4 regions of the Paenibacillus andongensis genome follow, and region 4 is predicted to be linked to each of the others. Evidence: riboswitches for the same ligand, from Rfam matches in the RefSeq annotation. Region 4 holds a riboswitch; each other region holds the start of a gene.
What was found. A riboswitch is a leader RNA that binds a small molecule or an ion and turns the genes downstream of it on or off. The one in region 4 is predicted to bind cyclic di-AMP.
Positions count from the first base shown of each region.

Region 1: linked by a shared signal. The riboswitch ahead of NYR53_RS34335 (stalk domain-containing protein) and the one ahead of NYR53_RS18360 (CAP domain-containing protein) in region 4 are both predicted to bind cyclic di-AMP.
Region 2: linked by a shared signal. The riboswitch ahead of NYR53_RS32625 (C40 family peptidase) and the one ahead of NYR53_RS18360 (CAP domain-containing protein) in region 4 are both predicted to bind cyclic di-AMP.
Region 3: linked by a shared signal. The riboswitch ahead of NYR53_RS00975 (resuscitation-promoting factor) and the one ahead of NYR53_RS18360 (CAP domain-containing protein) in region 4 are both predicted to bind cyclic di-AMP.

Region 1 is NZ_CP104467.1:1,513,606-1,521,492, forward strand. It holds gene NYR53_RS07000 (GNAT family N-acetyltransferase) at 1-214, shown strand, start outside; gene NYR53_RS07005 (CapA family protein) at 431-1,441, shown strand; gene NYR53_RS07010 (DHH family phosphoesterase) at 1,521-2,726, shown strand; gene NYR53_RS07015 (hypothetical protein) at 2,812-2,982, shown strand; gene NYR53_RS34335 (stalk domain-containing protein) at 3,110-3,898, opposite strand; cyclic di-AMP (ydaO/yuaA leader) riboswitch at 3,903-4,055, opposite strand; gene NYR53_RS07030 (hypothetical protein) at 4,219-4,509, shown strand; gene NYR53_RS07035 (PspA/IM30 family protein) at 4,537-5,169, shown strand; gene liaF (cell wall-active antibiotics response protein LiaF) at 5,343-6,005, shown strand; gene NYR53_RS07045 (sensor histidine kinase) at 6,055-7,116, shown strand; gene NYR53_RS07050 (response regulator) at 7,175-7,822, shown strand; gene lepB (signal peptidase I) at 7,849-7,887, shown strand, end outside.
Region 2 is NZ_CP104467.1:7,262,927-7,270,813, forward strand. It holds gene NYR53_RS32600 (transglycosylase domain-containing protein) at 1-954, shown strand, start outside; gene NYR53_RS32605 (YwhD family protein) at 1,127-1,618, opposite strand; gene NYR53_RS32610 (hypothetical protein) at 1,742-1,897, opposite strand; gene NYR53_RS32615 (M1 family metallopeptidase) at 2,047-4,047, shown strand; gene NYR53_RS32620 (hypothetical protein) at 4,163-4,981, shown strand; cyclic di-AMP (ydaO/yuaA leader) riboswitch at 5,149-5,289, shown strand; gene NYR53_RS32625 (C40 family peptidase) at 5,293-5,769, shown strand; guanidine-I (ykkC/yxkD leader) riboswitch at 5,917-6,019, shown strand; gene sugE (quaternary ammonium compound efflux SMR transporter SugE) at 6,108-6,428, shown strand; gene NYR53_RS32635 (hypothetical protein) at 6,491-6,730, shown strand; gene NYR53_RS32640 (hypothetical protein) at 6,867-7,052, shown strand; gene NYR53_RS32645 (class I SAM-dependent methyltransferase) at 7,153-7,887, opposite strand, start outside.
Region 3 is NZ_CP104467.1:212,387-220,273, forward strand. It holds gene NYR53_RS00965 (ABC transporter permease) at 1-1,147, opposite strand, end outside; gene NYR53_RS00970 (ABC transporter ATP-binding protein) at 1,144-1,887, opposite strand; cyclic di-AMP (ydaO/yuaA leader) riboswitch at 2,170-2,355, shown strand; gene NYR53_RS00975 (resuscitation-promoting factor) at 2,649-3,788, shown strand; gene rnmV (ribonuclease M5) at 3,999-4,541, shown strand; gene NYR53_RS00985 (helix-turn-helix domain-containing protein) at 4,806-5,126, shown strand; gene NYR53_RS00990 (IS3 family transposase) at 5,138-6,058, shown strand; gene rsmA (16S rRNA (adenine(1518)-N(6)/adenine(1519)-N(6))-dimethyltransferase RsmA) at 6,726-7,634, shown strand; gene yabG (sporulation peptidase YabG) at 7,689-7,887, shown strand, end outside.
Region 4 is NZ_CP104467.1:4,080,192-4,088,078, forward strand. It holds gene NYR53_RS18330 (DUF402 domain-containing protein) at 1-504, opposite strand, end outside; gene NYR53_RS18335 (GNAT family N-acetyltransferase) at 524-979, opposite strand; gene NYR53_RS18340 (hypothetical protein) at 1,134-1,517, shown strand; gene NYR53_RS18345 (glycoside hydrolase family 18 protein) at 1,571-2,986, opposite strand; gene NYR53_RS18350 (YheC/YheD family protein) at 3,132-3,908, opposite strand; gene NYR53_RS18355 (phosphotransferase family protein) at 4,061-4,852, opposite strand; gene NYR53_RS18360 (CAP domain-containing protein) at 5,447-6,097, opposite strand; cyclic di-AMP (ydaO/yuaA leader) riboswitch at 6,103-6,236, opposite strand; gene NYR53_RS18365 (RnfABCDGE type electron transport complex subunit D) at 6,373-7,167, opposite strand; gene NYR53_RS18370 (FAD:protein FMN transferase) at 7,169-7,887, opposite strand, start outside.

The DNA of each region.
Region 1 (7,887 bases), 2.6 Mb from region 4:
GGCGGCTGTCGTAGCGAAGTTATCTGAAGATGTAATACCTGAAGAGGATCAACTACTTCGATGTAACATACAGACTTTGACGGCTTTGTTCATGGGTTATCAGAAAGCAGGCTTCATGGCCCGGATCGAGCGTCTTCAAGGCTCTGATGAACTTGTTAGCCGGTTGGAAGCTGCCATTCCGCGGCGGACAACCTATTTAGCGGATTTCTTTTAAAAGATAAAAAAAAGACGGTACCTGTGGTAAAAATCATAGGGCCGTCTTTTTGTGCTTTCGTATAGTAGTTCGATGTATCTTTGATTTCAAACCCACACTTCTGCTTGTTTTTATGAATACTTTATCCTTGGAAAGAGTAGAAGGTGCAAGGAGCGGATTCCATATATCTAGAAAATCAAGCAAGGGCAAATGAAAAATTAGAGGAGGCGGATGGTTTTGACTGAAATTCAGATAGCTGCTGTTGGAGATCTTATGGTAAAACGTTACATCATCTCTGATGCCAAACAGCCTAACGGAACGTATGTATTTGACCCTCTTTTAAAAAAAGTAGCTCCGTATCTGAAACGAGCGGATTTGACGATCGGAAATCTCGAAACCACCTTTGCCGGAAAAAAGGGAAGTGCACGCCAAAAATCGAAGGGTCCATTATTCAAGTGTCCGGATGAACTGGCTCCAGCCCTTAGGAGAGCCGGTTTCGATGTACTAATAACGGCAAATAATCATTGTATGGATTTCGGCGCTGCAGGTTTGCTTCGAACGTTGCGGATTTTAGATCAAAATGGGATTCATCATACGGGTACATTTAACTCCGCAAAAGGGTCCAAGGAATATCTCATCAAAGATATCAAAGGTATAAAAATCGGAATCCTTTCCTATGCAAATGGGCTCAACGGTATTCCTATACCAAAAAGTAAACCATGGTTGGTTAATCTAGTTCGAACAAAAAAAATTGTTCAGGATATTCATAATTTGAAAAAAAAGGTAGATCTGGTGATCGTATATTTGCATTTCGGAAATGAATACCATCATTCTCCAAACTTGCAGCAGAAGCAATTGGTCAAACATTTGTTTAAACATGGAGCGAATATTATTTTGGGATCGCACCCGCATGTTCTTCAACCGTTAGACTCTCGAGGGAAGAAACAATTCGTTATTTATTCGTTAGGTAATTTTATATCTACTAAATTAAAGAATAACCACAACACACAGAGCAGCATTATTCTTAATATTAATGTCAAAAAAGATAATGAAGGAAAAATAAGCATAAACGGGATTCATTATATTCCGACATTGGTGCATCGAAAACTTCAAAATGGTCGTAAAAAAACCGAAGTTATCCCAATTCGAGAAGCGCTGAGTGAAAACAATCCAAATTTGAAAGAAAAACAGCGAGAACGAATAAAAAAAATGGTAGAGCATTCGATCAAAATATTGAAGGGGATATAATGATTGGTACCATTAACACCGAATAAAGTGACTTGATCAAGGGCACGTTAATGGAAATCATTAACAGGAGGGTGTGTCCTTGTATCATTTGTATACTCATAATGATCTGGATGGAGTAGGTTGCGGTATAATAGCTCGATTAGCATTCGGGGAAAAGGTAGAAATTCGATATAACTCTGTCGGAGGGTTGAATCTACAAGTAAAGCGCTTTTTAGAAAAATCAAGAAAAAAGAGCTATTTGTTTATCACCGACTTATCCGTGGATGAAACGAATGAACAAGGACTTAACGAGTTTGCGAAATCGGGTGGGAAAGTAAAACTTATTGATCATCATAAAACCTCACTTCATTTAAACAAATATTCGTGGGGAATGGTTCAGATCGCGTATGAAGATGGAAAACTCGCTTCTGCAACTTCTCTATTCTATGAGTATCTGATCCAGAACGGATTGTTGAAGCCGATGAAGGGATTAGATGAATTCGTCGAATTGGTCCGTCAGTATGATACTTGGGAATGGGAACAGAATGAATACATGAAGGCCAAGCGATTAAACGATCTCTTTTATTTAATTTCCATCGAAGAATTTGAGGAAAAAATGGTAGCTCGCATTCAGCAAAGTGAGAACTTTGCATTCGATCCCTTTGAAGAAAAAATTTTGGATATGGAAGAAGAAAAAATCGAACGCTATGTGCGCAGAAAAAAGAGAGAAATCATCCACTCCCGTATTAATGATCATCATGTAGGCATCGTTCATGCGGAATCCTATCATTCTGAACTTGGAAACGATCTAGGCAAAGAAAATCCTCATCTGGATTATATCGCAATCATGAATATGGGCGGTAAGAAGATAAGCTTTCGAACGATTCACGATCACATCGATGTCTCGGAAATTGCGGGTCTTTATGGAGGAGGGGGCCATGCTAAAGCTTCCGGTTGCTCAATGACAGAAGAAGCTTATCAGTGGTATGTAGCAAAGCCATTTCCGATGGAGCCCATTCGCGCGGATGCGAATAAAAATACATTTAACACGAAAAATTCTGTTTATGGATCCCTTTATGAGAATAGAAATGAACAACAAGTGTTTATTTTTCCTTCAGGAGGCAAGTGGGAAGTCGATGTGGATGGGGCCCTATCCAACCAACATTTTAGTACTTTCGAAGAGGCGGAACGTTATGTCAAAAGAGATTATGCAGCTTGGTTAGTTCGGGACGAAACGTATGTTGCCTTCCTAATGGAGCATATGGCGGCAAGAAAAACAAAAACCCTCGAGGGTAGTTCAGTATGATAAGGAACGACGCCAGTTCCAGATAACTGGGATAAAATGCAAGCCTCCTCCTCATACTAACTATGAGACAATGGAGGTGAACGCTATGCCCAAAAATGAAGCCGATCCCAAGTATGACCGCGAAGATAACCGAGCAGATAAGAAAAAAAATCAGCAGAATAACGCTAATTTTACTGAAGAGGCGCAAACGCTATCGAGCCACAATGCCGATGATTTCGTCCCAAGTTTAAATGGTATTCCCAAAAATCAAGTTTAAGTAACAACAGGCTGCTCTTCTAGCACTTTTGGGAGAGCAGTTTTTCTGTTTTTCCCACCTTAAATAAAAAAAGCTGATTTCTTGAGAAGTACATCTCAGAAACCAAGCTTTTTTTGTTATAAGCCGTTTAATTTAGTTTGTACACTTTAATGGTTTGGATACCAAATTTCTGCAAAGATTGCTTAGATCCTGGGATAAAGATATCAATACGTTTGCCTTTGATTGCACCGCCTGTATCTGTTGCATAAGCATACATGCCGCCTGCAGGAAGGCCGTTGAAATTATAACCTTCTATATAGAGCTTAGACCCTAGAGGAATCACAGAGGGATCTACAGCAACGGTTCCAATACCTAATGGATTACCCATATAATCCATAGCTCCGTAGCCGCCATTTTCAGAAGGATCTGCTGAATAGGCAGTAGATTGAAATAATTCATAATCTGGCTTATGCTGATTGCCATCTTTACTTAGAATAGCTATTTTGCTGCTAGCGTCCCACTGAACAGGAATTTCGGATGCTTTGCTTAGGAAACGAAGAGGCACGTATACGCGTCCGTTTTGGAATTCCGCATGTGTGTCCATCTCGACAGGGGTGCTATCGATTTTGGCTTCTTTTTGTCCCGATACTAAGGTGATCGAATGTTTGTTGTTATTTAGCGTGACTTTGATCTCATCGCCTTCTTTTTGCCACTTCACATCATAACCAAGCTTCTCCGTTACAAAACGAATCGGTACTTGGGTAGCATGATTATCATCCAGAAATGGCTGAGCATCCGGAAATTGAACGAGCTCATCATTGACTTGCACTTTCACATCCATCTCTGCAGCATGCGCCGAAAATGGGGAAAGAAAGCCTCCTGCCAACACTGTTAAAGACACAGCAAGGCTAGTTAACCCTTTAGTAATTGTATGCAATTGGTAATCCTCCTTCAATGAGCCTTCGAGGTTAGTTGACGGGTTCGGGAAGAAGGTTCTCCCTAGTCTGCTCTTTTGAAGAGCAAATATTCACCCCATGTAAATCGTCCCCCGTACCGGCACTTTGTCTGTGCACCGGACTCGGCTTCAAATAGTTTAGCATTCGAGGCTCTGTGGGACAACGACCAAAATATGGATGGAGGTCTTAGAGTGTACTAGACTTAGGTCTAGGTACAAAAACAGTCGCGAGTCCGTTTTGACGGTTATCTGTTTCAGGTACGATAGAAGCATGAAGAATATGTGAAGGGCGGTAAGCAAAAATGAGTATGGATCGATCTAAAGGGTTGGCTTTGGTTTTAATCACAGCAGGTTTACTTATTTGTCTGCATCAGTTTGGTGGTCACATTCATTTAATGGGGTTGTTATTCCCGGCAGCTCTGCTTGGATTAGGCTATGTAGGCATTCAGAATGGGAAGAAAATTGGATGGTTTATTGCCGGCTTGGGCGGATTGATACTGACCATTAAACTATCGGGCTTTATCGCGATCGCTTTCGCAGTATGTATAGTGTTGTATGGATTTCATTTATTGAAGAAACGAAATGAATATTAATTTTCAAGCAAATGGAGGTGTAACTTCATGAATATATTGAATCGGATTGGCAAAATAGCTGAAGCTGCATGGCAAGAAACGGCAAGCAAGCTTGAGCAACATGAACGGGGGGGCAGCGTGATAGATAAGCTTGAACAGCGCTATGAGGAGGCGCTGCAGCGAACCATTGAGCTGCGACGCCACATTGTGAACGCAGAGGAGATGGCGCAGCTGCGCGGCGAGCAAGCCGAGCTGGCAATGCGCGCCGGCGATGAAGAGCTCGCGCGGCTAGCGCTGCAAGAGAAGCAGCGCGAGGAAGCCGCTTGCGAGCTCTACCGCGCGCAGTACGCGGGCAGCCAGGATGTGTGCCTGGCGCTCGCGGATGAACTGCGCGGGCTGCGTGCGGGGCGCGCAGCCGAGGGGCCTCGGGTGCAGCCGCCGAGCAGCGGGCTGCACGAGAAAGAGGCTCGCGACGCATGGCGCGAGCTGGAAGTGACCGGCCGCGAGCTCGGCCGGGAAGCGCTGCAGGGGCTCCGCGAAGCGGGTCGCCTGTCGCAAGAGACGCTGAAGGAAGCCAGCGGCAACCTTCAGCAGGAACTGCGCACGCTGCGCGGCAAGTTCCAGCAGGAGTGGCAGCAGCATCGCTCCAGCGATGACACTGACCCGCGCGGCAAGAAATAGCCGCGTGTTATCCCTCCAGCGCCAAGTAAGTAGGCGCAGAGGGGCCCTTGACCTCCATGATTCATGCGGAAGCCTTGCCGCGCAAGGATTTGCATCTTGGAGGTCGTCCATTCTTATGGTATGCTAGGAATCTATATGAACTAATTTAAAAGTCAGCCAGAGGAGGTGCAGCGATGGGAGAAGAAACTAAAAGCAACCGTAACCGCAATACAGCACTAGTGCTGATTGGAGCCGGTCTTTTTTTGCTTCTAGATCATACGATAGGCTTTTTCCCCATTCTTGCCATAATCCTCATCTTGCTAGGCATTCATCGGGTGCGTTCACGCAAAGAGCGCAAAGGTTATGTACTGATAGGCATAGGGGCAGTGATTTTATTCGGTGATCATATTACCATCGTGTTTTCTATTGTCTTAATTTCGCTAGGTTTGTTTTTCATACGATCTAAGCAAGTACACAAAGACGACACGTATATGCAAAAGCAGAAATTGGTGGATAGCGTCCGATTAGGCCGTGAGCCTTGGATTTTACGTAACAGTTCAACTTGGTACATTATTGGAGAAACCTACATTGATCTTTCACTTGCGATTTTGGAGCAAAAGGAAACCACGGTCATCCTGCAAGGCATTGTAGGAGATGTAGATATCAAAGTGCCGGAGGATATCGGTGTCGCTGTCACAGCTTCCATCTCTTTCGGGCAGATTCAAGTTGCGAATGAGCGTGAGTCAGGGGTTATGAACAAGCTGGTCTGGCAGTCCCCTAACTATGAACTCTGCGATCACCGCGTGAAACTTGTGCTTTCTTACATCGTAGGAGATATCAAGATCAAAGTATTGTGAGAATGTGCGCTTGGGCATGCGTAATGATCTAGAGGAGGTTCATCACCAATTGGACGGCTATAAACGGCGATTAACGAATATGATATGGCGCAGCATGAGTGAATCGATCATCTTTAGTTTCGTTGTGTTTGGCGCGATCATTTATTTTTTGAATTCACGCAATCTGATTGTGCCATTTACAAGCTGGCAAGAGGGCGTTAAGTTTACATTCATAACGATTTTGGTAATAGGCGGCATTGGCGCTGTGTACGGCTTCTGGAATAGCAACCGAATTACTCGGAGGCTGGAGCCGATGATGGAAACGATGATTTTGCTCGAAAAAGGGACGTTTGCCCGCGGCGGCTTCCAGAACGGGGAAGATGAAATCGGGCGCCTGGGTGATCAGTTAGGCCGTATTATGAAACGGTGGGAAGAGCAGGTTACTTCCCTGCAGCGCTTATCTAATGATAATGCGGAGCTTGCGGAGAAAGCCAAGCTTTCTGCTGTGATTGAAGAAAGACAGCGATTGGCGCGAGAACTTCATGATGCGGTGAGCCAGCAATTATTTGCAATATCAATGACGGCAACAGCAGTAGGGCGGACCTTGGATAAAGATTTCGAGAAGGCTAAACGGCAAATTCATCTCATCGAGGAGATGGCTTCTGTCGCCCAGTCGGAAATGAGAGCTTTGCTTCTGCATTTAAGACCTATTCATCTGGAAGGGAAACGACTGTCCGAAGGACTTGTCGAGCTTCTGAAGGAGCTTGCGGCTAAAGTACCCATGGCGATTACTTGGGATATGGACGAGGATATCCGCTTGAATAAGGGGATTGAGGATCATTTGTTCCGTATTGTACAAGAGGCGCTTTCTAATGCGCTGCGTCATTCTAAGGCAAATAAGCTGGAAGTGAAGCTGCTGCATCGTCCTGACGGTGTTCGGCTTGCGATACGCGATGACGGGGTTGGATTTGAATTAGATGCTAAGAAGCTTACATCATATGGTATCGTGTCCATGAAGGAGCGGGTTAATGAAATCGGCGGCTCTGTGGATATTATTACGGCGCCTGATCGAGGTACGCGTATTGAAATTCGTGTGCCTATATTGGCTGCTGAGTATGCGGTTGAAAATTAATTATTATCAAAGATATTCTATCAAGGCGAAAATAGTTTTCTAACGAGAGGAGAAGCAAATGGACGACGCGTTGATTAAGGTTTTGCTTGTCGATGACCACGAAATGGTCAGGATCGGACTTGCAGCCGTACTAGGGACAGAGGATGGTATTGAAGTGGTCGGGGAAGCCAGCAATGGTCATGATGGCATTCGGCTTGCTCAGGAATATCGACCAGATGTCGTACTCATGGATTTGGTCATGGAAGGCATGGACGGTATCGAAACGACAAGGAAGCTGCTGCAACTTTACCCAGATTGCAAGGTCATTGTGTTGACGAGCTTCTTAGATGATGAGAAAATGTATCCTGTGATAGAAGCTGGGGCGTTCAGCTATTTGCTCAAAACGTCACGCGCCTCCGAGATCGCTCAAGCGATCAGAGCAGCGGCTAAAGGGCAATCCATTCTGGAGTCGCAAGTTGCCTCCAAGATTATGAATCGCTTTCGTCAGCCCAAGCCGGCAGCAGAACCGCATGAGGAATTAACCGATCGTGAGATGGAAGTGCTTCGCTTGATTGCCAAAGGTAAATCCAATCAAGAGCTAGCAGATGATTTGTTTATCGGTGTGAAAACGGTAAAGTTTCACGTCACCAATGTTCTGGCCAAGCTAGGTGTAGAAGATCGAACACAAGCCGCCATCTATGCTTTTAAACATGGTTTGGCTGAATAGCAAAAAGTCACAAGGGAGCGATACGAATGAATCTATTAAAGCAAATTTGGAGCTGGTTTGGTTCC
Region 2 (7,887 bases), 3.2 Mb from region 4:
AAACCAATTGTTTATATGGTCGCTCTGCAAAATGGCTATACACCTGTCACGCAGGTAAAAAGTGAGCCGACGGTGTTCACTTACGATGAAGGCCGTCAAAGGTACACACCCAGAAACTTCAACGATCAGTATGCGAATGCGAATATTGATATGCGGCAGGCGATTTCCAAGTCGGACAACATTTATGCAGTGCATACGATTCTGGATGTCGGTCCTGCAAAGGTTATCGATCTGGCCCGCAAGCTGGGCATTGCCTCTCCGATGAAGCCGCTGCCCTCACTGGCTCTGGGGTCCTTCCCAGTAAGTCCTCTCGAAATGGCGTCAGCGTTCGGTACGATTGCGAATCAAGGCGTTCATCAGGAGACAACAGCGATTGTGCGTATCGAGGATGCGAACGGCCAAATTTTATATGAAGCGACCCCGAAAGCGGAGCCTGTACTTGATCCGGCTGTCGCCTATGTGATGACGAATCTGATGGAGAGCGTGTTCGAAGAAGGCGGAACCGGCAACCGCGTAGCCAGTACGATTAAGCGTCCAATCGCCGGCAAAACGGGAACGACCGACACCGATGCGTGGCTGGTAGGCTTCACACCGGAGCTCGCAACCGCCGTATGGGTCGGCTATGACAAAAGTAGAGATATTTCCACGGTGGAGTCTCATTTAGCTTCTCCCATTTTCGCAGAGTTCACGGAACAAACGTTAGAGGCGATACCGCCTAAGCTGTTCCCGATTCCTGAGGGGGTAGCCAGTGTCTATATTGATCCGGTGAGCGGCAAGCTGTCCAATGAGGACTGTCCGAACTCACATATGGAGGCTTTCCTGGTTGGCACGGAGCCGACAACGTACTGCACAGGCAAACCCGCGAAGCCAGCTTCGAACGATGACAAAAAGGACACGCCAAAAGGTCAAAACGGCTCATGGTGGAATGATCTCAAACGTTGGTGGAACGACTGATCCGCCAGTTTCCAGACAACACAAAAAGGCAGAACTAAGCGCGTCTTAGTCTGCCTTTTTGCTGTCCTAGTATATGAGGTAACATACACTAGGGTCTAGTATACTCGGTTCACCCAAACGTAACAATGGATGACACATAATGTTCATAATCTCGATTTGTGCGTTTGGTCGCTTAGGAAAGTGCATCTTTCAATGCTTGATCCGAGCGATTCCACCATTCCTCGTTGTGCCCGATCAGCTGATTTTTGAGCAGCGCCCGCTCCTTGTCATCCAAGCCGTCGAAGATGAATTTACGCTTCATAGCAGCATCCATCTTGTTCACGTGCTCAGCTAGAATTTTCCACCCTTTGCGCGCTTCGGTATCAATTAACATTTCGCAAGCGGTCATTCCAGCGTAGTAGGCTCCTTCTTCGGTACGGTCTACTGCTACCCAAACGATCCAAGCTTTACGCCCGTTTGGCACGTCTTCTTTGTTCGTTGAGAATTTGATGCCTTTTTCGATCTTACTTTTGGCATGAAGTGTACCTTCGTCTAGGTAAGCTTCATCTCCATCAATAATGATACCAGACACGTTGCTTAAGTCGATCGCTCCGGCACCGAATCCTTTATGGTTCACTTTGGAACTTACTATATTTAAGGCCAGCTTCTTTTTATCCGCTTCCATGAGGGCACCTTCCAGTCTTCGTAATGTTAAAATGACGCTTTGCTCTCATTGTAGCTAAAGTCATCCTCTAGAACAAGGGCTGGTTGATGTTAGTGTGGGGACGGTTCTCGTAACTGTCTTTTACTACTTCGCTTCCACCGTGATACTGCCTACTGGTCTTTCATCTATAAAAGCATCCAATCGCCACAATCCCGAGTCATCGAACCTCATCATTGTGGAAAAAGCCGAATCAGCCCCATTCTGCGGTCCGCCTCCGGGCCAATTTATCTCCCCAACCAAGTTATTGCCCTCTAGTAGAATACCTTATCGACTTCTTGTTTAGCCACTTCGTTCCCCTCCTTCTAACAATTCTTTTCCAAGCTCAGAAATATTCCCTAGGTTGTCTACATATACATGCTGTAGATGCTTGTTTAGGCGGGGTGGATATCATGAGTGTTCTATTCAAAAACCGCAAGGTTCAATGGTTCGTTGTCATGCTCCTTGCAGCAGGCGCTGTCCTGCTGTCTGAAAATTTGCTCCCATCTGCAAGTAAATGGGCCGTTCCAGTTGTCTCTAAGGATGAAAAGTCTGCTCCTGCGCCGGACATGCAGCCTGCAGATAGCGGCAAGCCATTAGAGAAGCAAGCACCAACTGCGCTTAGCTATCGAATTGCGGAGTATCACATGAACGTTTCTTACACGCCCGAAACAAGGCAGCTCAATGGGCAGCAAACGTTGACTTGGGAAAATCCGGGAACCGTTCCTGTACAAGAGCTTTACCTTCATCTTTATCCCAATGCATTTGCATCAAAGAAAACGACGTTTATGCGTGAATCCGGCGGTAAGCTGCGTGAAGATGAAGCCAAGGCAGACAGCAGCGGCAGTATGCAGTTGCTGTCTGTGAAAACGGTTGACGGCGAGGATCTCAGTATGCGCATGGCGTTCGTGCAGCCCGATGACGGCAACAAGGACGATCATACGCTGCTCAAAATCCCGCTGCCTAAACCAGTTGGGGCTGGGGAGCAAGTCACAATCAAGACGGAATTCCTCGTCAAGCTGCCTGCCGCCTTCGCAAGAATGGGCTATGTGGATGACTTCGTCATGGCCGGACAGTGGTTCCCTAAAGTTGCTGCCTATGAGCGTGTTGGCACAAGAGGACGTACCGAGCCGGGGTGGAATCTCCACCAGTACCATGGAAATTCAGAATTTTATGCCGATTTCGGGATGTATGACGTGAAAATCCAAGTGCCAGCGAACTACATCGTAGCGGCTACTGGTTTCCCGGTTAAGCCTGCTGTGACCGACAACGGGATGAAGACGTACCAATTTTATGCCGATGACGTGCATGATTTCGCTTGGTCGGCATCGCCTCATTTCGTTTATGTGGAAGAACCCTACTCGACCGCACAAATACCCGGGGTCAAGATCAAGCTCTACCTCGATCCCAATCATCAGGACTTGAAGGACCGTTATATGTACGCTGCCAAAAAGGCGCTTTCCCGCTACAGCCAATGGTACGGACCGTATCCTTATTCCACCCTTTCGATTGTCGTACCTCCCCCAGGAGGCAATGGTGTGGGCGGTATGGAATATCCGACTTTGGTAACGTCGTGGGATGCTAGCGACAAGAAACCTGATTTAGAGTTAGAGCGCGTCGTTGTTCATGAGATTGGACATCAATTCTTCTATGGACTCGTAGCTAGCAATGAATTCGAAGAAGCTTGGCTGGATGAGGGCTTTACCTCCTATGCAGAGGATAAAGTCATGGAAGCAGAGTATGGGGTGTCCCCTAATTTACCTGTCGAGTCAAGCTTTATTACATCTCCACACACCCTGAAGCAGAATTCGTGGGCCTATGCGGGGCATGATCAATACGCAGAGAATGTGTACACACGGGGTAAGCTCGTACTTAAAGCCATTGAGAAGCAAGTTGGCACCAAAACGATGGACAAAATTATGCGTACTTATTTCCTGCGTTGGGAATTTAAACACCCTTCTACGAAGGACTTCCAGAACGTTGTGGAAGAAGTGACCAAAGCGAAGTGGGATGACTTCTTCAATCAATATGTATATGGCGCCATGATGATGGATTACACCGTTGAGAGCATTCGCGTCAAATCCGTGGGAACCAAAGGGGCTGAGTCCTACGAAAGTACCGTTCTCATCTCCAAAAAAGGCGGCAATTCGCCAGAGGTGCCGATCCAGTTCCATTTCTCTGATGGCACCGTACTGGATAAAACATGGGATGGCAAAGAAAGCAGCATCGAATTCAAACTTACCCACAAGACTCCAGTAGACTGGGTTCGAATTGATCCTAATTACTCGCTCGTGTTGGAAAATAAACACATTAATAATTTCATGCAAACGCAAGTGGATACCAAGTGGAAAATTCGCTGGAATCTCGGTCTCATTCAATTCCTGCAAGCCATATTCGGCTGGGTCGCCTGGTAAGCGGCTAAAGCAAAACTCAATGTACATGCTTACGAAGTAAGTTTTCCATACGGAAAACTCAGATTATGCTTTCGATGCCAGTTTTGCTAAAGCAAAACTCTTAGGAGGGACAACTGTGGCAACTTATATCAAGTCTGGCTTCAGGGCGGCTTTACGGCAACCTTTCGCCACGATCGTCTTGTTCCTGTATCAGATGGGCTGGGGCATCCTACTGTATAAGCTTGTACAGGGTGTTCTCGTCCCTCTCATGCACCGCTATCCGGGTGGCGAGCAGCCGAAGCAAGCGCTGCAGCTATTTCTAGCTGAAGGACAGTTCCAACTGGTCAAAACCGATCTTAGCCATTCCTACCTCTGGTGGCTGGCTGCTCTACTTGTTATTCGCATGGTGCTCACCCCAATGTTGAATAGCGGCGTCTACTATTCGCTGACCCATTCGCAGCAAAATGCCGGCTATCGCTTTTTCCGAGGCATCAAGGAGCTCATGCTCCCATTCCTAATCATATATGTCGTCCGAATTTCTCTCTCTTTGCTGCCGCTCATATGGCTGTTTCCCAAAGCGCAAAAACAATTCGCACATACGACATCTTATGAGCAAGCAGCCCTCCAATTGCTGCCTTGGTTTCTGGGCATGCTCGTCTATGGCTTTCTCTTACATCTTCTCTTTATGTACGTGCAGTTCGCGATTGCTGCCAAACTTGGCATTTTGTCCACCGTCATCACATTCGTTCGCAGTTTGCTTCCTATTATCGGGCTTGCGCTTATCCTCCTGCTCGCCTCGGGACTATTGGCAGGGGTCACTGTCACTGCAACATACATATGGGCAGGTCTGGTAGCGCTAATCATTTATCAGCTCTTCCCACTATTCCACATTTTCTTTCAAATGTGGGCTATAACTTCCCAATATCAGCTTCTATCTGCCAAAATGAACGGCTAATAGCCTATTAACAAGCTAAAATTAGCACATTTTCTTCTTCCCCTTGCAAAAGGGGCTTTTTTTTGTCTTTTTCCCTATCAAACTAGCATATTTTAATTAAAAGGTGCATAGAAAAGGAGGAATTTCGATGTTTATGACGAATTACAAGGACTAGCATCAAAAAAACCAAATATTTCATGCCGAATTCCTCATTTCTTGGGGAAACGGGGGAACCACTACCCGGGTGAATTGATCTTGCAAGACAGGGATCATAGGGAACCTTCAACCGAACCCTCCAGCTAACCTCGTAGGCACCGGAAGGAGACAAGCAGTTGAGAAAGATTGTTGCTCTTGTTTTTAGTCTTGTTTTGTTTTTGAGTGTAGGTTTAGGAAGCGTGTCAGCGGCACAATCCACTTTGGATGAAACGGTTGACGGATTGCTAGGAATTCCGTACAGAACGGCGGGAACGACCACAAAGGGCTTTGATTGCTCTGGTTTCACCGCATACGTTTTCAACAAATTCGGCATTGATCTTCCTCATAGCTCATCATCTCAAAATAACGAAGGCTACTGGATTGACAAAAAAGATCTTCGTAAAGGTGATCTTGTGTTCTTTGACACAAGCGGCGGCAAAGGTATTTCTCACGTTGGTATCTATCTTGGAGACGGTGAATTCATTCACTCTGCATCCGATGAAGGTATAGTGAAAAGCAAACTTAGCCAATCTTATTATGCGAAGCGGTATGTATCAGCCAGACGTGTTCTGTGGGATGATATCTACAACCAATTAACTGCTGAATCCAAGTAATCTTGTACGCTTCATGAATAAAGCCCAGACAAGCCCGCTCGAAAGAGCAGCTTTCAGGGCTTTTATTCATTTCGGAGGCATTTCCTATATCCCAGCATGCCAATTCTTGTAACTTGACATCGCATGTTAGGCGTTCTATAATAACGGCATGTCGTTTTCTAGGGTTCCGTGGCGTTCATCGCCAGACTGGTCCAAGGGGAAACACACAGCGAATACGCTGTGGTCACGGAGGGGAAAAAGCCCGGGAGTCATATCGCTTAGCGATATCACTTCCAGGCTTTTTCCTTTTTTTGCGACTAAATAGGTACGTATAACAAAATCAAGAGGAGTGATTCATCATGGCATGGTTATATCTCGTCATTGCAGGTGTATTTGAGGTAGTATGGGCGATCTCATTGAAATTCTCTAATGGTTTTACACGTTTAGTTCCTTCCAGCGTAACGATCGCAGGGATGGTTGTAAGTTTCTATTTTCTAGCGATAGCCACGAAAACTCTTCCCATCGGCACGGCATACGCGGCTTGGACCGGAATTGGTGCTGTCGGTGCGATTATAGTCGGCACCCTTTTTCTCGATGAACCCATTAGTTTAACAAGGATTTTGTTCATGATTCTGATCTTAGTCGGCGTTCTCGGCCTTAAATTCACATCTGGGCATTAGGGATTTTGAATAAATTGGTCCTTATCTATGCAGATTAATCGATACAAGGAGGGAGATTCAACGTGTATACATCGGATGATATCAATCAAAAACTGAATCGTAATGACGAATTTCTCAGAGAGGGGTTAGAAGTTGACTCCGATGTTAATGAGGATCGCAACCGAGAACAGCAATTGGACGATTCATTTCAGTACTGGTACCGAAACGTCGGTTACTGGGTGCAGCAGAAGGAAAATATAACGCAGGTACCAAAAGAGAATGTCTTCGATGCCGCCGCTGAGATGGATGCTGAGCAAGAGTAAAACGAGACTACGAAAGACGATAAGATCAATAAGTAATTCAAACGAGAGTTCCAATATTGCATCTAGGAGATAATGTTGCACGAACTGCAACTTCAGGTTGCAGAATAACCTTTCGGTATCATTGGAGGTATAAACGATGTCTGACAATACGAATAACGTTGACGTAAACAAAACGAGTATCTTTAAAAACGGGGTTCAATCCGCAACGAATTATGTACAGAATGCCATTGAAAACGTAACTGCATCCACGCAAGACGCAACTCAAAACTTAGTGAATAACGTCATGAAAAAGCGACAAAATGAAAATCAAGAAAATAAATAATCATATGGAAAAAGCTTAGTCAGAATGCAGCCGCAGAGCTTTGACTAAGCTTTTCTAATGTTTACCGCGACTCGGTCAAAAGATATTTTAACTATCCTGATTAAGCAACAGTGTAGCTGACATACCAGAAGCTGCTTCCCACAAAAATCCGCAAATGTTGAGATAATGGCTTAAAAATGTCGTTCAGTTCTTCATACGAGTAGTAGTTTTTAATAATTTCATGCATGGATCCGTCAGCTAGCTCGCGTCTTTTGTAGGTGTCCTCACTATGTTCATTCGTTATCAGCTCTCCGCCTCTTCCGGGTACGTAAACATTATCGGCGATTATGACGCGAGCACCCGAGCCTAGACGTTGGTGAAAACTCTGCAGAAATGACTCGATCCGATTCTTCGGAATATGTGAAAACCAGAAGTTGGCAAGACCAAAGTCGAATGTCCCTGCCACTTCGGAGAGCTGGTACGCATCCCCCAGAACAAATGCTGCATTGGAAGCTGGCCAAGGCTTCGACTTAGCAATTTGCAGCACTTCAGGACGAATATCAACACCTACGATATGCTTTGCAGTTTTCGCAGCAATTTCGGTCCAATACCCAGTACCGCAGGCTACCTCTAGAACGTTACGGCCTTCCACCTGCTTCTTAATCATTTCAGCCAAAAGTGTAAGCTCTTGTTGGAACTCAGCGTCCTCCCGATGGTAAATCCGTTCATACTCTTCCGCTCGGGCGCCGTAGTATTCTTGCATTTTCACTTTTTCCTCGTTGAAAAGCTGATGCTTATCCTTCACTTCGTGGAGAATCCGTTGCCTGGCTGCCAATAAGTCAGCGAAAATAGCGCC
Region 3 (7,887 bases), 3.8 Mb from region 4:
GAACGAGTAGATAGATTGGTGAAGAACGAATCATAAGAGGGATCGTCAGGATACATAGCTCTAACATCAAGACCGACCAAATGATAAAGGCTAGCGAACCAGCTTTGGAATTTGGATTGAGCGGGTACATTTCCAGCCAGAATGTATAGCGATGAGCGCGCTCGAGCGACGATAACTGGACAAGTGAAATTACAAGAGCAATCAGGAAGATTAAGCTCCTTGCCGTACCGCTGCTTGAAACGGCTATAGCTAGTACACCTAACAAGGTGATGCGCAGTACGATCGCGAACAGCTCCGTACGCAGCAATGTCTTCATATATAGGTACAAATAGGCAGCATCTTGTCTAAAAGGTATGAACCGTGTTAGCCCGCTGATCCAACTTCGGCGGGCTATTCGCGTTCCCATCTGAGGCACATCGACGAACCAGCTGAAAAAGGCGTAAAGCCGAGCTTGCTGCTGATTTTCCTTGGTAATCAAGTAGTCCCAACCGATAACGTATTTCGATACGAAATGAACGGCTGCTAACCATACGGAAATGAGAAGCAGTGCAGCACCACTTGCCCATAAAATGCTGGTTAGGAATTGCAGCGAAACGAGAGCGGTTGTTGCCACCCAGCGAAAGCTAACTGAAGCTAATCTGGTGCGCTCATGGGTAAAACGACTCTCCTGCCAACTAGCTAATAAATTTGCTATCTTTAATAGAAGAAGTAGTGCAAGCATCAGTAAGAAATGCTGCTCTGAAGCGCCGAGGCAGTGGTGATAAAGCGGCCATAAAATGACCCAGGCGATAAATGTCCCAAAAGCTTGCAGTGTCAAACTGTACATGAATCCGCTTCGGAAATAAGCGCCCATTTGATGTTCGATCCGTAACAAAAACATGCGGTCTGCTTTCCTTACCAATGTACGAATGGGACTTGAAGATAGAAGCGGAACGAGCAGCAAAAGTACGATCCATAGATAGGGATAGTCTGTCGGAAGACGCTGTAGTATTTTTGCATAATAATAGGAAGAAACGATGACAAGAAACAACACGAGACCGATGAAATTACTACGCGCTGCGTATTGCCAATAGCCCATGGATTCCTTCATATAATGTTCGAATCTCTGCTGCCATAAGGTACGGGTGTTGATGTCCATATTTCTCATAACGAATCCCCTTGTACGAGCTTGTAGAAAATGTCGTCTAGTGACGCTCTCGGGAGTTCGGTTTGCTCGCGTAATTCGACTAAATCCCCCTGAGCAACCATACGGCCACGATGAAGGACAACGTAATTATCGCAATATTTTTCAATCGTAGACAAAATATGCGATGAGATGAGGAATGATGCTCCTTTATGTTTCATTTTGACCATTAATTCTAACAAGGAACGGATCGCTAAAGGATCGAGGCCGAGAAAGGGTTCATCGATAATATATAACGAGGGTTCGATCAGAAATGCGTTCATAATCATGACTTTCTGTTTCATTCCTTTGGATAAATGACTGGCGAAGCTGTTCAGCTTGTCCTTCATTTGAAACTGCTCCAAAAGTGAGTTGGATCGAGCCAAGTAGTCGTCCTTCGACAAGCCGTAGGCCATAGCGGTTAGCTCAAGGTGTTCACGGATCGTAAGCTCTTCGTAGAGCTCAGGACTTTCAGGTACATAAGCGTAGGTTGCGCGATAGGACAAAGGATTTTCAGCTAAAGTTAGTCCGTTGATTCGAATCGTTCCTTTTTGTGGTTGAAGAAGGCCGAGAATGTTTTTGATTGTCGTACTTTTACCCGCGCCATTAAGTCCGATCAGACCCATCATTTCACCTTGACGAATAGAAAAGGTTAGGTCATGAAGAACGGGTTTATTTGGTAAATATCCCCCGTATAAAGAGTCAACTTGTAGAATGGAGCCCATCTCATTGCCTCCCTGATTAGCAAATTATTGGTATTTATGAATCGCTTTCCTATACGATCATTATAAACAAATTTGTATTTTAAGCCTAGTTTAGGGGTGAATAGTTGAAAAGAGTTAGTATACGTACGTTATAGTGAGATATAAGTAGAAATAGGGCAGTTTAATTGCCTATTTAATCGAATTTTAGTCGATTTAGCCCTTTTTAGTAGGTGTCAATCCCTTTACAGGTTAAGATTAACAGCGTAATATACTTTTCATAATAACTTAATAACCAATTTGCCATTTTTCCATTCGCTGAGTTCCATTTATGGGAACGGGGGAACCACTGTAAGCTGAAGAAGCATGCTTCTTGAGTGAACAGAGTGAGTAACAGGGGTGAATCTTAGAGTATACTTCGTATGCTCTTAGTAGGGCGACTCTCACGTCCGAATCCGTCAGCTAACCTCGTAAGCGTAAGAGAGGTAACGATTGTCGTGCGTGCTATTTGTGTATTTTACTATGCAAAAAAAGCCAGCGAGAAGAGTCCTCTTCTTGCTGGCTTTTTGTCTTCATAAAGGGCTATACACAATTCGGACGACTAAAAATTGCCCGGAATTCATATGAATGTTGAATAGGCAAACTGGTGTGGGACGACCAGAAGGTAGCGGTATAGCACCGTACTGCTGATGGCGAACACATTAAGTTAAACTAAAAAACCTTAGTCGCGTCAAATCTAATCATGCTGTAACCTGGCGGCGAGGCTTTGAAGGAGGACCGAAGAAGTGGGCAGTATCTCTATTAGCGAGACCCATGTAAAACGATCATCCAGCATGTCCTTCGCATTGCGATGGAAGCATGAAAACTTGCGTTTGATTTTAAGCTTAGCCATAATTTCAATCGCAATGACTTTCATGTTTTTGGTGTTGTTGTACGGTACGGCTACCAAGAGCGTATCCGTGGTTGTGAATGGACAAGAAACCATTGTGCATACGAAACAATGGGTCCTGCAACGCCTACTGGATGAACAAGCCATAAAAATTGGTGAACACGATGAAATTTCTGCTGCGCCAACGACAACAATCAAGGGTGGAGACAAAATTGTCATCGAACATGCCTCACCAATTCAATTGACTGCTGATGGAAAGACCACCACTGTTTACACAACTGCAAGAACGGTAGAAAGTGCATTGCAACGTTTACATATTGCACTTGGGGAGCACGATCGTTTAACTCCCGAACCGACAGCCGCTCTGAGCTCAGGCGATGAAATCAAAATCGTCCGTGTGAAAAAAGAGACGGAGGAAGTGACTGAGCCGATTGCGTTCGATACGGAAAAGAAGAGTGACGCATCGCTGCTCAAAGGCAAAGAGCAAGTCGTCCAAGAAGGTAAAGAGGGCGTGCTCTTGAAGAAGAAAGAAAAGACTTTCGAAGACGGTGTTTTAGTCGCGGAAGCAGTTGTGGGTGAAGAAGTACAAACAGAAAGTATTAAGAAAGTCGTGTCCGTGGGCACGAAAAACCCTGTTGTTGTTCTCTCGTCTTCATCGCCTAGTGTGGATGAGGTTTCGAAGAATGGTGTAACATTTGGGTACAAACAAATCCTGAAGAATGTGAAGTTGACTGCCTATTCAGCTGACGTCGCATCTACGGGTAAATCCGAAGATTCACCGGGTTTTGGTAAAACCTATACAGGGACTACGGTGACAGAAGGCAGAACGATTGCCGTTGATCCCAAAGTCATCCCGCTCGGATGGTGGGTTTACATTGAGGGTATTGGCTTCCGCCGTGCTGAAGATATTGGCAGCGGTGTGAAAGGCCAAATGATTGATGTTTACTTTGAAGATCATGGTTATGCCAATAAATTCGGAACGAAGCAAGGGTACACCGTCTATGTGGTAGGACCGAAAAAGCCGTCTGAAAATTAACGTGTAAACGTCTGTTTCAGCGGGAAGAATGTCATATATACGTTGCCAGGTAACAACCTGGGCGAAAGAAGAGGGGACCCCTCTTCTTTTTCTACGTTGAATAAGAAAGTATAAGTTCTATACTTTAGCTCCGCATCAACCTCGACAAACGCGCTCGTCCCTGAAGGACGACGGAGTCGTTTATCCTTGGTACTGGGAAGGGAACCGCTTATGATTAAAGAAGTGATTGTCGTAGAAGGTAAAGACGATACAGCTGCTATCCGCCGAGCGGTAGAGGCGGATACCATTGAAACTGGCGGCTCTGCAATCGGACAAGCCGTGCTAAAACGTATTGCACTTGCGCAGCAGCGCAGAGGCGTTATTATCTTCACCGATCCGGATCACGCAGGTGAACGGATTCGGAAGATTGTAGCAGCCAAGGTGCCTGGCTGCAAGCATGCCTTCATTACGCAGGAGCAGGCTGAGTACAAGGGTGATATCGGCGTTGAGAATGCGACGCCTGAGACGATTCGTCAGGCCCTTCAGAAGCTCCGTACGGAATATACGGCGTCGGTTTCACAGCTGACCATGGAGGATCTCATGGCCGCAGGGTTGATTGTTCATGCTGAGGCGGCTTCTCGCCGGCTGATTGTGGGGAAAGCGTTAGGGATTGGCTATTGCAATGGCAAGCAGTTTTACAAGCGCTGTGCGATGTTTCAGATCTCGCGTGAGGAATTTGAGGCGGCTTTGGAGCATTTGGAAGCTGATAAGTAGAATCGATGCTTGTTGTTGTTTTTGTGTGTAGATCGTCATTCATTCATTATGCCTCCTCGTAACTGGAATACAACTCCAATTAGTGTCATACATCTCGTGAGGGCAGATGGGCTGTAGTGGATACCAAAGTTGCATTTTCTACAACAATTCACACGCCAAAAGACTATTTCGCAACTTGAAGTTGCAGTTTGCTCCTAGGCCCCCTAATTAAACTGGAGTCCTCCCACCCAATAATTTAAACTAGGGACAAGGAGATGATTCAGTATGGGGAAAAGGCTGAAAGAAGAAGCACGGCTTAAAATTGTTAAGGAAGCATTGGCTGGTATTAAGGTGGGGGTATTAGCCCGCATGTATGACATCCATCCTGAAACCATCCGTTTGTGGATCAGAGATCACCGTGACTCTATTCCTCCGGAAGAAATCCCAGTGGCTGACGAGCATCTGCAAGAATTGCAGCGTCTACAAGATGTAGAACAACGCTATGAAAAAGCCGTTAAAGTACTTGGCGAGAAAGAGCTAGAGCTTGAGATCCTGCGCGAATTGCTAAAAAAGAAAGACCCCGCTTATCCGAGAAATTCGAAGTAGCAGAACCATTTATTAAGCGGGGTGAACCAGTAGCGTTGGTTCTGCGTATCCTTGGCCTTTCAGAGTCCACCTATTACGATCGTAAGAAGAGAGCTACCACCCCGCTATCTGAATGTTCCAAAGAAAGCCGGAGAGGGCGCCCTGTGCCTGGATACTCACATACGTTTACGGGTGAACAAGTGTGTGACGAACAAATCAACGCGTGGCTGCTTGAGCTCATAGAGGGCGAAGAACATGTCTATGGCTACAAGCTTCTTGCACAATGTATTCGTGACCAATATAACGTGAGGCTGGACAAAAAGAAATCGTATCGCTTATGCAAAGAGTTAGGCATTCTTCAAAAGCCACGCCAGCGCATACAGACACATCCGCGCAGGCTGCCGAAGAACCGAGTAGTAACAGGCTCCAACCAATTATGGCAAATGGATATCAAGTACGGATACGTCATTGGACAGGAGCGATTCTTTTATATGCTCAGCATCATTGATGTGTTTGACCGTGTCGTCGTTAAACAGTACAGAGGTCCGGTATGTGAGGCCAAGCATGCGGTCCAGACGCTTTGTTATGCGATACAGAGCCGGCTAAACCCTGGAGAAGAGATGCCTGTAATCCGTACAGATAACGGCCCGCAATTCGTAAGCAAACTGTTTGGAGATATGTGCGAGTGCCTAGACGTCGTCCATGAACGCATTCCGCCAAGGACGCCGAATATGAATGCTTACATTGAGTCGTTTCACAGTCTACTTGAACGTCACTTGTTCGGCATAAGAGACTTCATGACCTTTGAAGAGGCTTATGATGCACTCGATCGTTACATGGACTTCTACAATAACCGCAGGATGCATGGTAGTTTAAACCGAAAACCTCCGAAGATGTTTTCAGCATGGGTCAAGACGCTGGATGACACTTCTGCCTTTCATAAAGCGATGTAATAGCTTGAAAAAACGCGATATTCTACGCATGAATCATTTTTGGTGGGCAAGACTCCGGTTTTAGGGGGCCTAGCCGTTTGTACAACATTTCGAGCCCATTTGTTGAGAAATGGCCTAAATAGGACCAAATTGTTGTGCAATATGCAACAACGAAGGGAAAAGGCGAGATTTAGGCAGCGATTGTTGCGCTTTTTACAACATTATTCAACCGCTATTATGAATTCACCAAGTGAACAAATAGGACGCGGTTTCCGAATTATGAGACCTCTGTGTTGAACAAGATTGGATGAATGAATCGACGGTCTCGGTGTTCAACATTTCTAAGTTAAAATGGCCATTATTATGAAAAAGTTGTAGTTTGTGCAATATTTCTGAGATGGTTTGTGGAAAAACTTTGCATGAGGTATCAAGTGTTGTACGGAATGCAACATTCTAGTCATATAGACGGGATTTGAGCACTAATTGTTGCACTTTCTGCAACATCTCCAACTTAATTTCATACAGCAAGCTCGCATGATCTTACAAGGCTAAGCATACCGAGTTTCAGTAAAGTGCCACTTAGGAAATAATTGAATGAGATCTGGTAAAGAGTTTGAGTGCTCTTTGAATCACTTTAATCACAATGAAGAATTTGAAATCCAGAACCTATAGATAATGAGGTTATATCATGAATGTACCCAATAATGAAGTGATTGTAACAGCCGATGACGTGGCTACACCAAGTAAAACGAAACAAATTATTAAGAGAAATGGTCTGGTGCTCAAAAAAAGCTTGGGCCAAAACTTCCTGATTGACCAAAATATCCTAAGCAAGATTGTTTTGGCCGCTGAGCTCGGGCCGAACAAGGCTGCGCTTGAGATCGGCCCCGGCATTGGGGCGCTCACGCAGCAGCTGGCCAAGCTCGCTGGACGTGTCTTGGCCGTCGAGATCGATCAGCGTCTGCTGCCCATCCTGGACGAGACGCTGGAGCCCTATCCCCATGCTACTGTTGTCCATGGTGACATCTTGAAGACCGACCTGCCGGAGTTGTTCCGGCAGCACTTCGAGGGCATGGATGGCGTCAGTGTCGTCGCCAACCTGCCCTACTACATCACGACGCCGATCATCATGAAGCTTCTCGAAGAGAAGCTTCCCTTGGAGAATATCGTCGTGATGATTCAAAAAGAGGTGGCCGACCGCATGGCGGCTCGCCCGGGCACCAAAGATTACGGCAGCCTCAGCATTGCCGTGCAGTTCCACTGCGAGCCGGAGCTTGTCACGATCGTGCCTCGCACCGTCTTCGTACCGCAGCCGAACGTCGACTCCGCCGTGATTCGGCTGCGTGTGCGCAAAACCCCGCCGGTCGAGGTGGCGGACGTGGACTTCTTCTTCGCCGTCGTCCAAGCGTCCTTCGTCCAGCGGCGCAAAACCCTTTACAATAACCTAGCTGCGCGGTTCTTTACGAAAGAGAACAAGCCTGAGCTGGAAGCGCTGCTGCTCGGCATTAACATAGAGCCTTCGCGTCGCGGCGAAACACTCAGTATGGAAGAGTTCGCGCGCTTGTCGTCGACTCTTCTCGCGCACGGCTGCAAATAACCCGCACCAAATGCCTAGTCTCGCCATAGGATACCCTTAGGAGGGGATTGTGCGATGAGGCAAGGAGACTTTGTTACCCGTAAATCCTATGGCGGCGACGTCATGTTTAAGATTGAGCGCATAGAGCAGCTGAAGGCTATCCTGCGTGGTGTGGATTACAGGCTGCTAGCGGATGCGCCTCTAATGGATTTGACCATTTCAAATCCGACTGATGTCATGGATCATCCGCGATCGAGTTCACCTGAATTTCGGG
Region 4 (7,887 bases):
TCTTGGAATACAGTCAATAAACTTTTCGAGCGAGCCATCAAAAGGGAATGTTTGATTTCTAACAAGTTCTTTTAAGTCCTGCAACTCTTGACTAGCTTTATGAATTAATGCTTCTGGATAAGCAAATTTAATTGCATTACTCTCAAACTCATCTTCATCAACAACCTTCCATTCACCGTTTCTTTGTACATAATCGAGGTCTAAATCTACAAAAGAAACAGTGTTACCTTCGATCTTCGCTGGCTGGTTTATATTGCAATAAAATTGGTGGATTTTACCTCCAACAACATCGGCACTAACAGTAAACCATGAATCAAATGGGAAATATTCAATCGTCCAAGTCTCAACGGTAAATACCTTTTGTTTCGTGTAATGATTTAATTTTCTTCCGTACTCGCCTAGGACAATAATGTGTGAATCCGTCTTTTCTAATAAAATTGTGTTCCACTCATAATGTCGTATATTTCCATATTTTAAAGCCTGAATGGTTATCTGATTGTCCATTGTTTCATCCTCATTAAACTCATAATTCCTTTGTCATAAATACGCTATTGGGGTCCTCTACATAGTCCGCAAACGGCTTGCAATATTGAAACCCAAAACTTTCATACATTCGTCTAGCAGGATCGAAAGCTTCCATTGACCCCGTTTCCAAACTTACCCGTTGATAGCCGCGTCGCTTGGCTTCTTCTAGGATGTGTTCAAGGATTCGCCTTGCAACACCTTTTCTTAGATGTGTTGAAGAAGTTCGCATTGATTTAATCTCTCCGTGTTGACTATCAAGTTCCTTAATAGCCCCACAACCAGCTAATTCATTTTGTTCCCATCCACTCCAGAAAGTAATTTCCGGCTTTTTCAATTTATCCAAATTAAGGGCATGTGTACTTTCTGGCGGAGATAGAGATGCCATATGCTGAAGATGTTCTCCAATTAATGCAACCACTTCGGGTCCAGTTAAATCATCTATTTTAATATCCACTACAATCACTCCAAAGTCTCTATTTTTTAATCCTTATAATACGTTTTAATAGATTCATTTTCAACTAAATTATGGTCTATCTTTCAATAATCAAGAACCAAAATGAAATATGTACAAATTCTATTAATATATCAAAAGAGATGGGGTGAATTGGTTGAGAGCTTCTTTAAATCTATCGAAATCAAGATCAAGATCTATAAGTCTAAGAAGATCTGCGCATCTTCAACGATTACTCACGTTTACATTTCCATTTTTCAATGGAACGGTTTTCACAGGAACCTTCCAGGTCCGGAACCTAGTAAATAGAGGAGAAATCATTGTTTCCCAACGCCGCGGAGCTGGCAGTATTACAACCCCTGTTGTCAGATATCAGATTGTGAATGCCATAACTGGCATCCCGGTTACTAACAGCGTAACGTTGACTGGAACCCTTACAGTAGCTTTGAGCTTTCGTATACCGGCCGGAACATACAGACTCCGAATCACGAATGTTGGTGCAGGAGCAGCATCTGTACAAGGAGTTATTGTGGTGTTTTAAGTTAAGATGTGCGCCCTTCAGGTGCACATCTTTTTTTTGAAAAAAAGTAACTGTCATATAAGCTTTCGGATTTGAAAATTATCTTCGAGCAATACCCAATTTTGCGGAAACGGATAACCAAGTACCCAATAACTGACCCCTCTCAAGTTATATTCCTTTACCAGATCGAATTTGGCCTGGGCACTTCTTGCATCTTCGAACCAGACTTCATGTGTATGTTGCTTTTCATCTACATAGCGATAGTATGGCGTTTGGGACAACTGATCGTACTTGATCTCTGCCCCATGTTGAATGGCTCGGCGAACAGCTTCTTGCATATCAAATGTCTCTGCCTGTTGTCCTTTTACATGAGGAAGGAGCCAATCACGTGCGTATAACTGAAAGCCCATAAATATTTTATTTCTAGGAATAACAGTGACCGCATAGTCAAGAACGCGTCGTATTTCGTTGATCGGGGAAATGGACTGAGGAGGACCGAATCTGTATCCCCACTCATACGTCATGAGTACGACAAAGTCGACTATGTCTCCATGGGCGGCATAATCGTGAGCTTCGTAGAGCAAACCTTTTTGCTCTGAACTTGTTTTTGGGGCAAGGGCTGATGATACAAAAAAACCTCTCTCATGCAGCCTGCGGACAGCAAGTCGAAGAAATTGATTATAAAACTCACGATCACTAGGATATACATTCTCAAAATCAACATTTAAACCATGGTAGCCTTTGCTTTCCATGATCGTTAAGATGTTAGTCAGTAGCTTATTTTGCAGATCGGGATTGGATAAAATGGTATGTGCCAACTTCGATCCGGCTTCCGTAGCGGAAAAATTAGTGATCGACATGACAGGTATGACATGTTTTTCATATGCAACGGCAATGAGCTGCTGATCATCCACGGGCTCTAGGGTTCCATCGTCCTTCATGCGATAACCAAAAGGGCATAAGTACGTTAGATGCATCCCATCCTTCCGAACTTGCCCAGCAGCCACCTTTCCGAAAACGTTGGTATAAGCATTGACATCGATGATCTGCCTCTGCTTTTCAGGGATTCTCAAGTTTAGACCTGAGGAAATAAGTGCAGGATTTGTAATTGCATTAGCTTGTGCGATGGCCTGCACAGTAACGCCGTAACGGTGGGCGATCTCCCAAAGTGACTCACCCCGCTTCACGGTATGGTATAAAACAGGAATGATTAATACTTGTCCAGGCCTAATCTGCGTGGTATCGGTTATTAAATTTGCCCTAGCGATGGATTCTACGGTAATACCGAAACGGCCGGCAATCGTCCCAAGCGTGTCTCCTAACCGGACCACATATTCGGGATAAGGCGGTGGAATAACTAATGCCTGACCGATGACTAAACGATTGGGTTCTTGAAGTTCATTGATAGCGATAATCCGATTGGCATTCACGCCATAACGACCTGAAATCAGCCATAGATTCTCTCCTCTTTGCACCACATGAATTTGCACTTTTATACCTCGCTCTCGCCTTAAACTTCTACATGTACTTTATTCCGCTCATGTCTCTAGTGCTTTAGGCGAATACCCAATTGATGTCCATAAATGAGGATTTAAATAAAAGAGCCTTCCTACGATTTAGTAGAAAGGCCCTTTTCTATATCAGTCGTTTATTATGTTTTCTATAATCAGCGAACAAAAAACGGATTCTTTGATAGAATGTTTTGTTTTTAAGCTTATTAAAGAGTCCATGGGATGGATTATGAAGATTGACCTCAATAATCCAGATCCTACCCTCTTTATCTACAGCAAGATCAATACCACTCTGATAGGAATAAAAAGGGAATTCTTCGGAGTATCGAATAATTTTACTACATAAGGAAATCAATTCTTTTTTCATCTTCTCGATACGACGTTTATCGAAGTGTAAAGATTGAGTTAAAGCATCCTCAATCCTCATAACGTAACCTCCACCTCGCTGGACATTTGAAACAACACTTTGCTCCCCGGCCACCTTTACAACCATCCCTGCATAATGCCATTTGCATTTGCCATCTCGCATCATCATAACCCGAATATCAAAAGGTCTACCGTTTATTTGAGCCAAATCAATGGTTTTTTGAATAATATATGTTGTTTTAGAGCCTGAATGAAGGATTTTGTCATATAACTCAGAGGTTGTTGATGCAAGATTTGCTTTACCTCTGACCCTAACAAACTTGTAATGCTTAGCCGCCCGCCACGCTTTAATAATGCCCTTTCCAGTATGCTGCCTATTAGCTTTGATATATACAGAGTTGTATTTTTTCAAAAAATTAGAAAGTGTAGAAGGGTTGAAAATCATTGTTGGAGGTAAATATTTTGCAATTTCAGGATACCTCGAGTAAAAGCGATGTAGGTTCCACTTAGCCAGCCGTGCTAACTTAGATTGCATGCCATCCATCCTTTTCCAGTGTTTATTAGACAGCATATTATGCTTATCACAGGATGGATACGACTTCAGCGGAGTACAATAAATATGATCTTACTTTCATCACAAGCAACTTGAGTAACCTTAACGAAGCCATCTTGGAGCAATTAGACACATTAGAAGAAATTATAACGACCATCTTCAAAATATTCGTATTCCTTTTTACTTAAAATCTCAGTTCCGTAACCTTTAAAGAAAGTATTAATCTCTGATGCCGTTTCAATAGCGTTAGGTTTGGGTCGAATTGCCAAAGAAACATCATATCTGGGATCGCCAAACGCCCCACCACTCCAGTCAATAATACTTATTATTTTCCCCTCACGTGCTAATACATTATCAATAGTGAAATCTCCATGAATTAGTGTGCTTTTTATTGGTTGTGGCTTGTTTTCCTTCAATTGTTCTAATAGATCTGCTGTTCCATCTACTGAGTAATGTATAAGATTATATTCTGCACGTTTCAACATGTCATCCAACCAAACTGTATCTCCAATTAATTCCTTGGGGCATGGAGTTGAGTGAATTTGTGACAAGGTTAAACCAAAATTGAATATCATTTCATGCTTCTTATTCGAATTTTTCTCTTTATTTAATGCATGTCTTAATGGTTCCCCCTCAAAAAATTGCAGCAATGCCCAAGACTGATTTTCACTTTTTTGTTGTACAAATTGATATACGGTGGGAATAGGTAACTTTGTGTTATGTAAACAATTTAGAACATCAATTTCTTGAGATAACCAGGAACAATACTGTTCACCTTTCGTTCTTTTTATTACAAAACAACCTCGTAAACTTTCAATTATTGCTACATCAGAAGTATGACCCTGCCTTGGAAATCTGATGTCTTTAATGACACCGATATAATCATAAATTTCATTGGGTATTTCATCTAAATAGATTGGATACAATGATGCCACCTCAAGGCTCAAATTTACTCAGAACATTCATTCGTGTATTTCTATTATATCTTACTTATTTTGGAATGGAGAGGTAAAATAAAAAAACGAAAAAGATGTTGTCCGAATGGGTTTTATTAACCTTGAGGGGTATCTACCTAAAAAGTTACACGTATCCATTAGGACTTCCACCAATAAGAACGAGGTCCATTGGACTAGCGTTAATCTTAACGGAACGACAAGCCACTAAATTGGTAAAAATGAGCTAAAAATTGAATTGGCGGAACGAGGAGGCGTTATTTGATGAGATTTGAGCTATTCGAAGCTAAGAACAACGAAATAGCGTCGCTACGTTCCTCATTTGCTTGAATTAGAGCTATTTCGCGTAAATAGCGTCGCTACGTTCCCTTTAGTGAAAGCCTACCATATGTAAACGGATACATGTATTCCATGAAGAAGACTCGAAACAAAAAGAAACCAATCCTAGTTAAATGGAATTGTCGTGCAACCATCTGCTGAAGAAAGAGAACAGGGCTGTCCTCAAGTAGATTTCTACTTTTGAGACAGCCCTTCCCTCGTATTATTCTGCAGACAAATGTTATTGCGTTAGTTACTTATGAATTCCTGTACCCATTCGCCGTTATAATAAGCAACACCGATTTGGGTGAAATTGGGGCTTAGAATGTTTTGACGATGGCCTGTGCTGTTCATCCAAGCTTGCATGACAGCTTCAGGCGTTTGTTGACCTTTCGCAATGTTTTCACCTGCGTAGGAATAACGAATGCCGTATGTGCTCATCATATCAAATGGAGACCCATAGGTCGGCGAGGTATGATCGAAATATCCGTTGTTGTACATATCCTTCGCTTTATCCAAAGCCATGGCTGTAAGTGCGCTGTTGCTGGTTAAAGGACGAAGTCCTGCCTTAGCTCGCTCTTGGTTAACTAAGTTAACGACTTGGTTAGCAAACGTTGATTGGGACGGAGCAGTTGTAACTGGCGTTTTGTTACCTGCATTTGAGCTTATGCTTCCAGGAATGTTGAGGCTCATACCAGACCAGATCACGTTCGGATTGGCAACCTGAGGGTTTGCCTTAATAAGTGAAGAAAGGCTAATACCATACTTCTTGGATATTAACCACATGGTATCATTGCCTGATACTGTATGCGTTGCTGGTGCGGCCATTGCCGCGCTCGAACCAATGAGGACGCTCAATCCAATTGCGCCGGTAACCACAAGCTTTTTGTAACGTTTCAAAATAAACCTCTCCTTTTTGCGGCCTGCGAGGTTAGCTGTCGGATTCGGGTCAAAGAGTAATCACCCGGCCGCAGATCGCGGCTTCACCCCAAATAATGGGTCCCCCGTGCTTCATAGAAAGCTTCGGCCTCCTGAGTTATTTGATCCATATGGATCTCACAAATTGTAACATGTGAAATCATAGAGAACATGACTCAAAATTTTCCAACAATATCATGTAAGCGGCATCAGCTGTTTCTTTTTGACTAAAAAATTCGCTAATGTTAATCCCTCATTCAACTAGTAAGTCCAGCAGCGTTCCTAAGCTTCGGTACAAGTACGTGGTATAGGTTCCCGATTAGTAATCCTATAAATAAGTACATCAAACCTCCAAAAATGCCATAAATAACTGCACCCACGACCGCGCAAAGGATGCCAAAAATGACTTGATCCTTATTTTTAGCCGGTGAAGTAGGCGGATCAGTAAGCATAAAAAGAGCAAAGAAAAGCGAAGCATTAATAAAAGGTGATCGAAGTGCGTCAGTGGCGTCTCCGACATGAAGAATCCCCATCATAAATAAAAAGATGAAATACGTTCCAAGAAATGAAAAAACTTGAGGAAATTTGTTCACTCGGTTCGTCACCATGTAACCGCCAATGAATAGAAACACAACTGTCCATGTGGGAAGATCCCCGAATGCGCCCCACCAGCTTTGTCCTGTTCGAAAGAAAAGGATGGACAGAAGCAGTCCGAAAGCCGCTGGATTGAAGATTGGTTTTTTCTTATGGACAAGTAAATGTTTCGACAAAATAGCCATGATTGAAGTTGCAGCAACAATATACCATGAAGAAGTTGTGCTTAAAACTAAAGCTATAATTAACCCTGTTATAACCGCACCATCCGGTATCATTCGCTTCCTTTTTGCAATACGGGAACAAAGGATATCCACGGCTGATGATACAACGACGGCAATGATACTATTATAAATGCCCCTGAAATCAATTGACCATATGGAGGCTATAAATAGAAAAGCAACCAAGGAGACTACGACATATCCCTTTGGTGTTTTTATCCATTGGTTAGCTGTCAATTTATATCCCCCCTACTCTATCTATTTGTAAGTCGGATGTAATCAAAATCCCCTTCAGATCAGCTTGTTCAATTAACATTCTCCCTCGGTCCACGCCCAATAAGAAGGAAGTCGTCGAGAAAGCGTCCGCCATCATCGCATAAGGGGCAATGACACTGCAGCTTATCCATTCACTCGGTGATTGTTTCGTTATTGGGTCGATGATATGATGCATGCCGGCTTTTAATGCGCTTTTGCGCTCGTAACTTCCAGATGTACAGATCGCCTCATTCGATATATCAAGCGTTTGTATAATTTCTTCTTTATGTTCGGGATGTTGGATGCCAATTCTCCACTTGCTGCCATTTTCATCTACTCCACCAGCATAGAGGTCACCGCCAGCATTGACGACAAATCCTTCAAATTCTTTCAGCTCATGTGCGGCCAAGTCGATGGCGAATCCTTTAGCCACGGCACCTAAATCAATCACTAATGGCTTCCGCAAAAACAACGTATGATATTGCTCGTTTAATATGATATCTCGATAGGTAGCGAAACCCGATGAGGAGCTATGGATGGTTTCCCCAGTTAAGTAATGTTGATTGAACCCCATATCTTCCATTACTTTTCCCACGGCAGGATCAAATGCGCCTTTCGTCCATTTCGCCACCTCCAAAGCAAACTTCAAAGGCTCAAATAAAAACGGACTAATCCGAATGGGTGTTTTTATTACTCGGCATG